Regions from separate parts of the Acidovorax sp. JHL-3 genome, predicted to be linked through region 1. Evidence: predicted binding sites of a transcription regulator. Region 1 holds the regulator's gene; each other region holds the start of a gene.
What was found. The regulator HrcA, encoded in region 1, represses chaperone genes, less so after heat shock. The targets are predictions, from matches to a motif close to TTAGCACTCNNNNNNNNNGAGTGCTAA.
Positions count from the first base shown of each region.

Region 1 (4,544 bases):
CCCTGATGCGGTGTATGTCTTCACGCCCAAGAGCCAGATCATGGCCTTGCCGCGCGGCGCCACCGTGGTGGATTTTGCTTATGCCATCCATAGCAATGTGGGTGACCGCACCACGGCAGGCAAGATCAACAATGAACTGGTACCACTGCGCACCGAACTGAAAAATGGCGACGTGGTGGAGATCATCACCGCCCCTATCTCCACGCCCAATCCGGCATGGCTGGGGTTTGTGCGCACGGGCCGTGCACGGTCCAAGATTCGGCACTACCTCAAGACTCTGGCACAAACCGAATCGGAAGGTCTGGGCGAAAAGTTGCTGACGCAAGCCCTGCGTGCAGAAGGGCTGGTCAGCCTCCCGCCCATGGATACGGAAACCCAGCCCATGTGGGACAAACTGCTTCGCTTCACGGGGAACCGTTCGCGCAGCGAATTGATGACAGACCTGGGGCTGGGCAAGCGCATAGCTAGCATAGTCGCTAAGCGACTCATGGTTCTGATGTCCGAGCACGGCCACCGGCCCGATGCGCTGCTGATGACCCGAGAGCGATACACATCCCACGAAAAACTGTCCCAAGGCGCTGTGACTCTGGATGGAAGCGAAAACGCTTCGGTCCAGTACGCACACTGCTGCCGCCCCGTCCCCGGCGACAGCATCGTGGGTTACCTGGGCCGTGGAGAAGGTTTGGTGGTCCACAATGCGCATTGCAGCGTCGCCAAGCGGCTGCAACACAAGGACAGCGAGCGCTTCATCGCGGTGGACTGGTCGGATGAACCCTCTCGCATGTTCGAGACCGGGGTGGTTGTTACCGTGACCAACGGCAAAGGGGTACTGGCACGCGTGGCGTCAGAACTGGCCAACTCGGAAGCCGATATAACCCATGTGGACATGGACGACGAGGTAGCACTTGACACCACGGACCTGCGCTTCGTGGTGGCAGTGCGGGATCAGGCCCATCTCGAATCAGCATTGCGCGGATTGCGACGCACACAGGCTGTGATCAGAGCGTCTCGAATCATTCCCCAAGCCTGAACTGTGGGCCCGGCAAGGTGAAGGTGACCGGTTCAGACCCCGCTTTGCCAAGGCTTATCAGGATACTGAACATCCATCACCTCCAGCCGATGCATACCTCCAGGGGCAGCCAGTGAAATTTCGTCACCCACCCTGGACTTCAGGAGTGCACGCGCTACCGGTGACATCCAGCTCACTTGGCCGTGGCCGCTTTCAGCCTCATCTATCCCCAGTATGGTGATTGTCCGCTCCACGCTGTCGTCTTCCAGGTAAGTAACGGTTGCACCAAAAAATACCTGATCGCTTCCATGGTGGATGGCTGGCTCGACGATCTCTGCAATCTCTAGTCGCTTGGTCAGAAATCTGATGCGCCGGTCAATTTCGCGCAACCTTTTTTTGCCGTAGAGGTAGTCCCCATTCTCGGAGCGATCCCCATTGCTGGCCGCCCAATGGACGATCTCCACGATCTTCGGACGCTCCGTGTCAATCAACTCCAACAGCTCCGAGCGCAACCGAGCATAACCTTGGGGGGTGATGTAGTTCTTCCCACCAACTGGGAGCGGCTGCGACACAAGATCGTCGTCGGTATCGGCGTCGGTTTCCTTGGTAAAAGCTTTGTTCATGGCGAAGTGTTACCCGCAAAACGAAAAGCAATCCACAAATGAAAAAGCCTGCAACTTTTCAGTTGCAGGCTTTAAACATTGGTGCGGCTGGCAGGAATCGAACCCACGACCCCTTGGTTCGTAGCCAAGTACTCTATCCAGCTGAGCTACAGCCGCTAAGCTTTGAATTATAGCACGAAAATCAGAGCGATCCAAAATTCTCACTATTTTTTGATTGATGCTTGCATCGTCTGCGTTAGCACCCATCCATTCAAATCACGGATGCAATTGTAATGCACCCGTAGCGGCCCCTGATCCAAATTCATCAATTTCTAACGAAAGAAAATTCAAAGCAAATGATGATCGTGCCAACGATCACTGGTAGGGCGTGTTGGACTTGAACCAACGACCAAAGGATTATGAGTCCTCTGCTCTAACCAACTGAGCTAACGCCCCTTGCGCCTACGATGAATCAAACGGGGCACCGCAAGTATTGTAGGGCGTTTACTTGCGGTAACTCAGCGCGTTGGACACCAACTTGGAGGTGATGTCCACGATCTGGATCATCTTGTCGTAGGGCATGCGGGTGGGGCCGATCACCCCCAATGTCCCAACCACTCGGCCATCTACCTCGTACGGTGCGCTGACGATCGAAAGTTCTTCGAACGGCACCACTTGGCTTTCGCCGCCGATGTAAATACGAACTCCCTCGGCCTGGCTGGATATGTCCAGAAGACGCAGTATCTGGGTCTTCTGTTCAAACAGATCAAAGGCTCTGCGAAGGTTGCCCATATCGCTGGAGAAGTCGCTCACGGCCAACAGGTTTCTCTCGCCAGAAATGACAACCTCATCCTGGGATTCAGAAAGCGCCTCCGAGCTGACATTGACTGCGGCCTGCATCAGTGAAGCGACTTCCCCGCGCAGCATGTCGACCTCCGACTTGAGCTTTTCGCGCACCTGCTCTATGGCCAAGCCGGCATAGTGGGCATTCAGAAAGTTGGCGGCCTCGATCAACTGCGACTGGGAGTAGTCCACGTCAGTGAAGATGACGCGGTTTTGCACGTCTCCTTCGGGCGAAACGATGATCACCAGGAATCGGCGCTCTGAAAGCCGAAGGAATTCGATGTGGCGAAACACGGAGGTGCGCCGAGGCGCCATCACGACACCCACAAACTGAGAGAGGTTAGACAAAAGATGTGCCGCATTGGCAATCACTTTTTGCGGCTGCTCTGGCACCAGTTGCGGTGTTGTCAGGGGATCCCGCTGCACCGTCAGCATGGTGTCTACAAACAGGCGGTAGCCACGCGCCGTGGGGATCCTTCCAGCGGAGGTATGTGGGCTGGCAATCAGCCCCAACTCCTCGAGGTCCGCCATGACGTTTCGTATCGTCGCAGGAGATAGTTCCAGACCGGACGCACGCGAAAGGGTGCGCGAACCCACAGGTTGCCCATCGGCGATGTAGCGCTCGACCAGCGCTTTAAGCAACAACTTGGCACGGTCATCAAGCATGGGGGGATTTTAGTGATGTAATTTCGCGATGACGTCCAATTTCCGCCATGTTGCGCTTATCGGCAAGTATCAGGCAACTGCTGCAGGCGCCATGACCGACAGTTCTCGCCGCGCCCTCGAAGAAATAGCGCAGTTTCTTGTCCGCCAGGGGTGCCAGGTGGTGCTTGAACAAGAAACAGCGATCAACACCAACCTGACCGCCTATCCCTCAATGGACGTAGACACCATTGGCACTCATTGCGACCTGGGCTTGGTAGTTGGAGGAGACGGCACCATGCTGGGCATCGGACGTCGGTTGGCGCGCTATGGCACCCCACTGATCGGGATCAACCAGGGGCGCCTGGGTTTCATTACTGACATCCCCTTCGACAGCTACCAGGCGGCGCTCACTCCCATGCTTTGCGGAGAGTATGAAGAGGACTTGCGCCCCTTGATGCGAGCCCGCGTGGTTCGTGAGCAGACCACGGTTTTCGAGGCCCTGGCCATGAACGATGTCGTGGTGAATCGCGGAGCCACATCCGGCATGGTGGAGCTGCGCGTGGAAGTGGGGGGGCGATTCGTGGCCAACCAGAGGGCTGACGGGCTCATCATCGCCTCACCCACCGGGTCTACGGCCTACGCCCTTTCTGCCGGCGGTCCCATGCTCCATCCTTCTATCCCGGGGTGGGTGCTGGTTCCTATTGCACCCCATACCCTGTCAAACCGTCCGATCGTTTTGTCCGATGCCACCGAGGTGGCCGTCGAGATCGTGAGCGGCAGGGATGTGAGCGCGAATTTCGATATGCAGTCGCTGGCATCACTGCTGCATGGCGATCGAATACTCGTTCAGCGCTCCGAGCATAGCGTTCGGTTTTTGCACCCGCTCGGCTGGAACTACTTTGCCACCCTGCGCAAAAAGCTGCGCTGGAACGAGGGGGGCTCCTGACCATGGCGCTCAAGCGGATCACACTGCGAGACTTCGTGATCGTTCAAGAGCTGACGCTCGATCTGCAAACTGGCTTCACCGTGCTGACAGGGGAGACGGGAGCCGGCAAATCGATTCTGGTCGATGCACTGCAGCTGGCTCTGGGCTCCCGCGCGGATGCTGGATACGTGCGCGAAGGAGCTTCCCACGCAGATGTATGCGCAGAATTCGACTACCCCTGCCAACTGCAACCATGGTTTGACGATGCAGGAATCGAAGCCGACGAAACCCTGCTTCTTCGCCGAACCATCGACACCCAAGGGAAAAGCCGTGGGTGGATCAATGGAACCCCTGCCACCGCGACACAACTGCGTTTCCTCGGAGATCAGCTATTGGATATTCATGGTCAGCATGCCTGGCAAAGTCTGACCCGCCCCGACTCCGTGCGGGGTTTGCTCGACGCGTATGCAGGTATCTCGGTGCAAGAACTGGCCGCGTGCTGGATTAAATGGCGTGCCGA
Region 1 is NZ_JAFU01000001.1:1,618,534-1,623,077, reverse strand. It holds gene K226_RS0107680 (bifunctional (p)ppGpp synthetase/guanosine-3',5'-bis(diphosphate) 3'-pyrophosphohydrolase) at 1-1,030, shown strand, start outside; gene greB (transcription elongation factor GreB) at 1,063-1,632, opposite strand; tRNA gene K226_RS0107670 (tRNA-Arg) at 1,712-1,788, opposite strand; tRNA gene K226_RS0107665 (tRNA-Ile) at 1,991-2,067, opposite strand; gene hrcA (heat-inducible transcriptional repressor HrcA) at 2,116-3,120, opposite strand; gene K226_RS0107655 (NAD kinase) at 3,149-4,045, shown strand; gene recN (DNA repair protein RecN) at 4,048-4,544, shown strand, end outside.

Region 2 (4,544 bases), 1.5 Mb from region 1:
CGATGCGCTGGTGGATGTGGCAGAAAAAGCCATCCCGCCCACCCTGCCTGCAGTAGCAGCACCGGGTACCGCGCCCGCTGCCCCCGCCACGGGCACATCGGATGCGGACTTGGACAAATCCATCCTCAACTACGCCCTGCTCAACGGCGCACTGGAGTTGCTGCCGCAGTCGTGGGCGTCGATGGCCATCATTCCGCTGCAGGTGAAGATGGTGTATGGCATTGGCAAGGCCTACGGCGTAGAGCTGGACCAGGGCCACATCAAGGAATTCATCGCCGCCGCCGGGGTGGGCCTGACCTCGCAATACCTGGAGCAGTTTGGCCGCAAGTTGCTCGGTGGCCTCTTGGGCAAGGCAGCGAGCAAAACCCTGGGCCGCATGGGCGGTGCCGCCACCGGCATGGCGTTTTCGTTTGCCACCACCTACGCGCTGGGGCAGGTAGCCCGGCGCTACTACGCGGGCGGCCGGGTGATGAGCACGGCCATGCTGCGCGAAACCTTCCAGAACCTGCTCGGCCCCGCCAAGCAACTCCAGACGCAATACCTGCCGCAAATCCAGCAGAAGGCCGCTACGCTGGACGCAGGGCAGATCCTGGCGATGGTGCGGGGGGCATAAGCAACCCACAGGGCCGAGCCGCGCATGGTGCATGGTGCTGGGTGGCGGGACCGGTGCCATAAGGCTGGAGCCGTTCGCATTGAACTCGTGAAACGGTTTCACCCAGCGCGAACGGTGTGTGCTGCACCCCATCGGCATCATCAATTTTGATAGCTGCTAGCGCTTTACCCAAAAGGGCTAGCGGCCGTTTTGGCATATATTCCACGGCCCACGCACCTGCACTGCCAACCCGGCGCCTCCCGCACGGCCCGGCGGCCGCCTCTGCAACTGCGGGCAAGGGCCGCTGCGCCGCTGCAACACCACGGTCAAACCCCGTGGCCTGCGGATCGGCACATGCCAGAATCAGCCATGCACGCCACCACGGAATCTGCAGAAATTACCGCACAGCTGCCGTCGAAACCCCGGTCCGACAGCGCCTTGACGGCGCTTTACAGCGCCGCGCTGGGCCCCGTGCATCTATCCCGCTATCTGCCGATTTTTGCGCGCTTCGATGAGGCGGGCCGCACCACCACCAGCTGGAACTGGGCCGCCAGCCTGTGCACCCTGAACTGGATGGTGTTTCGCCAGCTGTGGGGCGCAGCGCTGGTGTATGTGGCGGCGGCCGAGGGCGTGGCACTGCTGGTGTTCGGGGTGGGACGCCCGCTGCTGGAGTGGCCCGAGGCAGTGGAATGGGGCGTGGCGGCGGCGTTTGTACTGCTCAGTTGTGCCGTGCCTGGCCTTTACGGCAATGCCCTGCTGCATGCCGATACCCACAAAAAAATAGCGCGGGCCCTTACTGCCACGCATACCCTCAACGAAGCCTGCGCACTGCTGGCGCGGCAAGCCAGCTCCTGGAAACGGCTCGCCTGGCTGGTGGCTGGCAATCTGGCCTTGGCGCTGGCCGCTGCCGGTGCCTATCTGGCCATGCCTTCCACCGGCACGGCGGGGGCAGACTCTGCCACGCCCGTTGCCCCGATTCGCCCCGTGCCTCTCACCCCCTCCGAGCCACCAGCGCCACCACCACCGCTCCCGCACCCAGCCACCATTTCGGCCCTGCCAGTAGCGTCAGAACCCGCAGCACTGCCGTCGCCAGCAGCGACCGACAGCGCCGCCCCCACCCAATTGCCCGCCTCGGAAACAATGCCCACCCCGGTGCCTGCGGCAGCTTCCGAACAGGCTCCTGCTCCTGCTCCTGCTGCTCAACCACAACCCGCCTCCTCCACCCCTCCTGCCGCAGCGCCCCTGGCGCAGGCCGCAGACAAGGCCACGCCCCCAAAACGCCTCTCGCCGCCTCAGGCCAAGGCCAGGGCATCCGCTCCCGACGCTCCGGCAGCACCGCCAGACACCACCGCCTCCGCAAGCACCGCCCAACCCCTGCCAGCAGTCGGCACTGCGCCGGGCTACTACATCAACGTTGGTCTTTTTGCCGAAGAAGCCAATGCCCGCAAGGCCCAGGCGCGGTTGCTCAACGAGGGCCTGCCTGCCTTTCGGCAGGAAACACGGGTGGGCAAAAAGCGCCGACTAAGAGTGCGGGTGGGACCCTACAGCGACCGCGCTGACGCCGACGCCGCCGCCATCACCATCCGCGCCATGGGGCTGGATGCGCTGGTGGCCCGGCAGGGGGCCTGAGTAAGCTCAATGACTCCGATCCACATGATTGGGAGCAAAAACAGGCGCAAGTGCTTGCTGGCATTGCCCAATTAGCCTATATTTTTGCGGCACTCAACCCCCCGCATAAACGCACGGCCAGGTGAGCGCAACACGGTCTGGCCAGGGCACACCCATCAGGGTGACTGCACGCTGCAACCCCACCCAAAATCCCCCGCTCGCACAGGGGCGTCTTGAAATGGCCACAAATGCCCGTATCATTAGCACTCACCCCAAACGAGTGCTAACAAGGCGCTGGTGCGGAGGAAGTTTGGTGGCGTCCGAAACTTCGGGCGCTTGTAATCCGGCTATTTTTTTCAGTCAACAGGAGCAATGCAATGAATCTTCGCCCTCTGCACGATCGCGTGATCGTCAAGCGTATCGAAAGCGAAACCACGACCGCCTCCGGCATCGTGATCCCTGACAACGCCGCTGAAAAGCCTGATCAAGGTGAAGTGCTGGCCGTCGGCCCCGGCAAGAAGAACGACAAGGGCGAGCTGATCGCCCTGAACGTGAAGGTCGGCGACCGCGTTCTGTTCGGCAAGTACTCGGGCCAGACCGTCAAGGTCGGCGGAGACGAACTCTTGGTCATGAAAGAAGACGACCTGTTCGCCGTTGTCGAGAAGTAATTGCTACTGCGCGGCCCACATGCGTCGTTGGGCGGTGCTCGGAGTCCTCACGTACAGGGAGTACGTTCCGGTTCCTGCGCTCCGTCCGCCTAGCCTGTGAACCGCTCGCTACGCAATTCTTTTCCCGACACAGTCATCTGTTTCACAAATTTTTAGATATTCAGGAGCTCCATCATGGCAGCAAAAGACGTAGTTTTCGGCGGCGAAGCCCGCGCACGCATGGTTGAAGGCGTGAACATTTTGGCCAACGCGGTCAAGGTGACTCTGGGCCCCAAGGGTCGCAATGTGGTGCTGGAGCGCTCGTTCGGCGCCCCTACCGTGACCAAGGACGGTGTGTCCGTGGCCAAGGAAATCGAACTCAAGGACAAGCTGCAGAACATGGGCGCCCAGCTCGTGAAGGAAGTGGCCTCCAAGACCAGCGACAACGCGGGTGACGGCACCACCACCGCCACCGTGCTGGCACAAGCCATCGTTCGCGAAGGCTTCAAGTACGTGGCCGCCGGTATCAACCCGATGGACCTCAAGCGCGGTATCGACAAGGCTGTGACGGCCCTGGTTGCCGAGCTGAAGAAGGCTTCCAAGCCCACCACCACCTCCAAGGAAATCGCACAGGTCGGCTCGATCTCTGCCAATTCCGACGAAACCATCGGCAAGCTGATCGCTGACGCCATGGACAAGGTTGGCAAGGAAGGCGTGATCACCGTGGAAGACGGCAAGTCGCTGGAAAGCGAACTGGACGTCGTGGAAGGCATGCAGTTTGACCGCGGCTACCTGTCGCCCTACTTCATCAACAACCCCGAAAAGCAATCCGCGATTCTGGACAACCCCTTCGTGCTGCTGTTCGACAAGAAGATCAGCAACATCCGCGACCTGCTGCCCACGCTGGAGCAAGTTGCCAAGGCTGGCCGTCCGCTGCTGATCATTGCCGAAGAAGTCGAAGGCGAAGCCCTGGCTACCTTGGTCGTGAACACGATCCGCGGCATCCTGAAGGTGGTGGCTGTGAAGGCACCTGGCTTCGGCGACCGTCGCAAGGCCATGCTGGAAGACATCGCCATCCTGACGGGCGGCAAGGTCATCGCTGAAGAAGTGGGCCTGACCCTCGAAAAGGTGACGCTGGCCGACCTCGGCACGGCTGCCCGTATCGAAGTGGGCAAGGAAAACACCATCATCATCGACGGCGCTGGCGCTGCTGCTGACATCGAAGCCCGCGTCAAGCAAGTGCGCGTGCAGATCGAAGAAGCCACGTCCGACTACGACCGCGAAAAGCTGCAAGAGCGCGTGGCCAAGCTGGCCGGCGGTGTGGCCGTGATCAAGGTCGGCGCTGCCACCGAAGTCGAAATGAAGGAAAAGAAGGCCCGCGTGGAAGACGCACTGCACGCAACGCGCGCAGCTGTGGAAGAAGGCGTTGTGGCCGGTGGTGGCGTGGCCCTGCTGCGTGCCAAGCAAGCCGTTGGCACCTCCATCAAGGGTGACAACGCTGACCAGGACCATGGCATTGCCCTGGTGCTGAAGGCCATCGAAGCGCCTCTGCGCGAAATCGTGAACAACGCCGGCGGCGAAGCCTCGGTGGTGGTGAACGCTGTGTTGGCCGGCAAGGGCAACTTCGGCTTCAACGCTGCCAACGACAGCTACGGCGACATGCTCGAACTGGGCATTCTGGACCCCACCAAGGTCAC
Region 2 is NZ_JAFU01000001.1:72,440-76,983, forward strand. It holds gene K226_RS0100325 (YcjF family protein) at 1-613, shown strand, start outside; gene K226_RS0100330 (SPOR domain-containing protein) at 962-2,221, shown strand; gene K226_RS0100335 (co-chaperone GroES) at 2,578-2,868, shown strand; gene groL (chaperonin GroEL) at 3,043-4,544, shown strand, end outside.
Region 2: K226_RS0100335 (co-chaperone GroES) is a predicted target of HrcA. The motif match lies at 2,461-2,487, and genes of this name have one in related genera.

Region 3 (4,544 bases), on a different contig from region 1:
GGTCATTCGGCCTTGATCCCTTGCGAGGTGATCACCGCGCCGAGTGCGCGCGTATCCGTCTGGATGCGGTTGGCCAGACCTTCGGCGGTGGTGCCCTTGACCTGCCAACCCTGCTGAAACAGCTTGGCGCGCACTTCCGGGCTGCGGGCGATTTCGCTGAACAGCGCCGACAGGCGCGCCGCCACTGGTTGGGGCAGAGACCGGGGGGCCGCCACCGCATTCCAGATTTCGAGGTTGAAGTCTTTCACGCCCGCTTCGGCCAGGCTGGGGTATTCGGGCACCAGGGTGCTGCGTCCACTGGATGTGACGCCGATCACGCGCAGCTTGCCCGCGCGCGCCTGCGCGGCGGCCATGGCCGGAGGAAGCAGCGAGAGCTGGATCTGGCCGCCAATGATGGCGTTGATGACCTGCGGATTGCCCGGATAAGGCACATGCACCGGGTTGATGCCTGCCTTGTTTTTGAGCAGCTCCATGCCGATATGTGCCACCGTGCCCACGCCCGGCGTGCCGTAGTTCCAGCGGTCGCCGCTGGCGCGTGCCGCCGCAAAAAACTCTTGCGCGGTTGCCCCCGGCGCGTTGGCCGGTGCGGCCAGGGCCAGCGGGGCCGTGGCGATCAGGCTGATGGGAGTCAGGTCCTTGAGCGGGTCGTAGTTGATTCTGGGGTTGATGAGCCTGGCAATCGTCAGGTTGCCATTGATCATGATGCCCAGGGTGTGATCGTCTGTGGCTTTGGCCACGGCGTCCGCTGCGATGTTGCCGCCTGCGCCCACCTTGTTTTCCACAATCACCGGCTGCCCCAGGGCTTTGGCCAGCGGTTCGGCCAGCGTGCGCGCCACCAGATCGGGCGACGACCCGCCCGGAAAGCCCACCACCAGCTTCACGGGCTTGCTGGGCCAGCCGGGTGTGGCCGCGGCCGTGGTGGATTGTGCAAGTGCGGGGCTGAAAGTGGCGGCAAGGGCCAGAGCCAGCGCAGCGCGACGCAGGGGGGATGGGGTCATCAGTAAATCCTCCGGTCATGGACGGGTGCGAGGGCGGTTTTTGCCGGCACCCAAAAAAAACGCGCAACCAGGGTTGCGCGTTGAATTATCCCTGCTGCCCACACCCGTGCTTGCGGGTGCGTCAGCAGACCGGCACTGCTCAGGCGTATGCCGCCAGCGCGGTTTTCATCTTCTTCATGGCGGCTACCTCGATCTGGCGAATGCGCTCGGCGCTTACGCCATAGACGGCAGCCAGGTCGTGCAGCGTCATGCCGCCAGAGCCATCGTCGTTGACCTTGAGCCAGCGCTCTTCCACGATGCGGCGGCTGCGGTCGTCCAGGCTGGCCAGTGCGGTGGCAATGCCATCGGTGGCGAGTTCATCGCGCTGGCGCGACTCGATCATCGCGGTGGGCTCGTGCGAAGCGTCGGCCAGATAGGCAATGGGGCCAAAAGCCTGCTCGCCGTCATCGGACGGAGCCGGGTCGAGCAGCACATCGCCGCCCGACATGCGGGTTTCCATCTCGATGACTTCTTCGCGCTTCACATTGAGCTGTGCTGCCACGGAGTCGATTTCGTGGTCGGACAGGGTGTCGCGGTGCGTGGCGGCATCGGCTGCTGCCGCATCGGCCTTGAAACCCTGCTTCATGGACCGCAGATTGAAGAACAGCTTGCGCTGCGCCTTGGTGGTAGCCACCTTCACCATGCGCCAGTTCTTCAGGATGTATTCGTGGATCTCGGCCTTGATCCAGTGCATGGCGTAGCTCACCAGGCGCACGCCCTGCTCGGGGTCAAAGCGCTTGACGGCCTTCATCAGGCCCACGTTGCCTTCCTGGATCAGGTCGCCGTGCGGCAGGCCGTAGCCAAGGTACTGGCGCGCAATCGACACCACAAGGCGCAGGTGCGACATCACCAGACGGCCTGCGGCGTCCACATCGTTGTGGTCCCGCAGCTGGCGGGCATAGGTTTGCTCTTCCTCGTGGGTGAGCAGGGGCAGGCGGTTGACAGCCGAAATGTAGGCGTCCAGATTGCCCAAAGGCGGCACCAGCGCCCATGGGTTGGCGGGCGCCAAAGTCGTCGCTGCGGTTCCAGATTGAAGTTTCATTCCGGGAGTCCTTTCCTCTAAGCTTTTATGTTAGCACTCTCTTTGACGGAGTGCTAAGGCCGGAGTTCCCGTGTGGTTGGGAAAGAGGTCATCCTGGCACAACATTTGCTTTTTCTCGTTGCAGGCTTTGGTATTTTCTCACCGGAGTCGGGCTTTCGGTACACCCCAACATGGGCTTAACCCATTGATTTGTAATGAAGTTATTCCAATCGGGTGGAGTCCGTCCAGCGCCGCCCGGCAGGGCGGCGCTGGTGTTTTCAGGCCTGCCCGAAACTGTCGGGCATTTGCACCGCCACCACGCTGCCGCGTGCGGTGATCACGCCCGCCACCATGACCGTGGTTTCCACCACGACCTTGCGGCCTTTGATTTCCTTCACGCGGCCGCGAATCTCCAGCGTTGCGTCCAGCGGCGTGGGTTTGAGAAAGTCCACATGCAGGGAGCCGGTGACGAAGCGAAACGGTGGCAGCGTGCCCATTTCACGGCCTTCGCTGCGGTACATGGCGGCGGCAGCCGTGCCGGTGCTGTGGCAGTCGATCAGCGAAGCAATCAACCCGCCATAGGCGTAGCCAGGTATCGAGGTGTGAAACGGCTCGGGCTTGAAACGGGTCACGGTTTCTTCGCCCTCCCAGAAAGTCTTTATCTGGTGGCCGTGGTGGTTGTTGCTGCCACAGCCGTAGCAATGCGACACGTTTTCGGGGTAGTAGTCTTGAAACGCTTTCATGGGTGGGTTCCGGGGTTGGGTCAGCAGGCAGAACGGGGGGAAACTCAAGCCTTCAGGCCGTCACGGCGCCAGGCCCAGGGCTGTGCGCAGTTGGGCTTCGGTGCTGGCGTGGCTCACCGTGCTCACGCGGCCGTCTTGCAGCGCGATCAGCGTCACCGCGCCGTCTTGGCGGGGCCAGTTTTTTAGCAGCGCCTCGTCCAGTACCACGCCCAACACAAACGGCATTTCACGCAGCGCGGGCAAGGCAAAGGTGCGGGTCACAAAGCCGGGCATGCGGCTCATGTCTGCCAGGTAGACGGCCTGGCGCGTGGCCAAAAACCCTGCCGGCTGGTCCGCCAGCACGGTCTGCACCAGGTTGGAGGCCTTGCGGCCTGCGGCAAACAGCACCAGCTTCGTGTCGGCGCTCACTTTCCACGCCTGGTCGTGCTGGTCTTTCAGTGTCAGCTCGGGCAGTGCTTGGCCTGGTTGCAGTGGTGGGCTGGCCAGTGCCAGTGCGGGCCAGCTCAGCAGCGCGGCCAGCAGCAGTGCGGTGTGGTTCGGGCAGAGCCGGATCTTTGTGACGGGCATGGGGGTGTCCTGGTCGGGGTTCAGGTGGCGCGGCGGTGGTGGCTGCGTGCACTGCCACCGGCGCCGGTGTTGCTGTGACGGCGGGTGTTCATCGGTATTTCCTCAGGTAGACGCCCTCAAAGAAGCGCTTGGCCCAGTGAAACAGGCGGGATGAGGGCAGGATGATCTGGCGTCGGGTGTTGCGAAACACCAGGGTGCCGTGATCGATGGCATCGACGATGCAAATGAGCTCCACCTTGAAGGTGGCTGTGGGCGTTTCGCCGCGCAGGCCTTTGAGCAGGTTGTCGGCCGCTGCGGCCGCCTGCAGGTCGGCCATGTGGGCTTGCTTGGGCATCCAGTCGGGGCCGGGAAAGCTGCCCGAATCTCCCACCACATACACATGTTGCGTGCCTTGCACGCGGCATTGCGCGTCGGCTTGGAGCAGACCACCGGCGGAGCGGGCCAGCGGCGTCTGGTCAAACCAGGCGTTGCCGGTCATTCCGGGCATGAACAGGATCAGATCGGCCGGAAACGAGCCGCCCTCGGTGACCACGCGGTCGGGCTCAAAGCGCACCAGCTTGTGGCCAAGGCGGGTGCTGATGCCGCGGCGTGTCATCTCGGCCAGCAGGTGCTGAACCGCCTTCGGTCCGAGGCGGCTGCCCGGCTCGGTGGAGGGGTTGAAGAACACGATGTTGAACTTGTTGCGTCGGCCCTCGCGCCTGAGCTGCTCATCAATGCCGAACAGAAACTCGAACATCGGTCCCCCGCGCACGGCACTGGGCTCGTTGGGGTTGCCGGCAAAGCCCACGGCAATGGTGCCGCCGGTCATGGTACGCAGGCGGTCACGGATACGCTCGGCCGCCGCAATGCCTTCGCAAGGCGTGATGGCGTGTTCAATGCCCGGCAATTTTTTGATGAAGCGCCCACCGCTGGCAATCACCAGTGCGTCGTTGCGCAGCTCGCCAGCCGTGGTGAGCACCACCCGGCCACCGTCTCGAAGACCGGTGACCTCGGCAGCGATGTGGTTCACCTTCATGCGCGAAAAAAAGTTGGACAGCGGAACCACCAGCTGCTTGCGGGTGCGCAGCCCCGACGGAATCCAGATGATGCCCGGCAGGTAGTGCAGTTCGGCGCGTGGTGCCACCAGGGTGATGTGCGTATCGGGGTCGCGTTGGCGAATTTCCCGCACGGTGGACA
Region 3 is NZ_JAFU01000004.1:605,815-610,358, reverse strand. It holds gene K226_RS0118170 (tripartite tricarboxylate transporter substrate binding protein) at 3-998, opposite strand; gene rpoH (RNA polymerase sigma factor RpoH) at 1,138-2,079, opposite strand; gene K226_RS0118160 (PaaI family thioesterase) at 2,337-2,801, opposite strand; gene K226_RS0118155 (hypothetical protein) at 2,862-3,368, opposite strand; gene K226_RS0118150 (NAD(P)/FAD-dependent oxidoreductase) at 3,457-4,544, opposite strand, start outside.
Region 3: rpoH (RNA polymerase sigma factor RpoH) is a predicted target of HrcA. The motif match lies at 2,110-2,136, and genes of this name have one in related genera.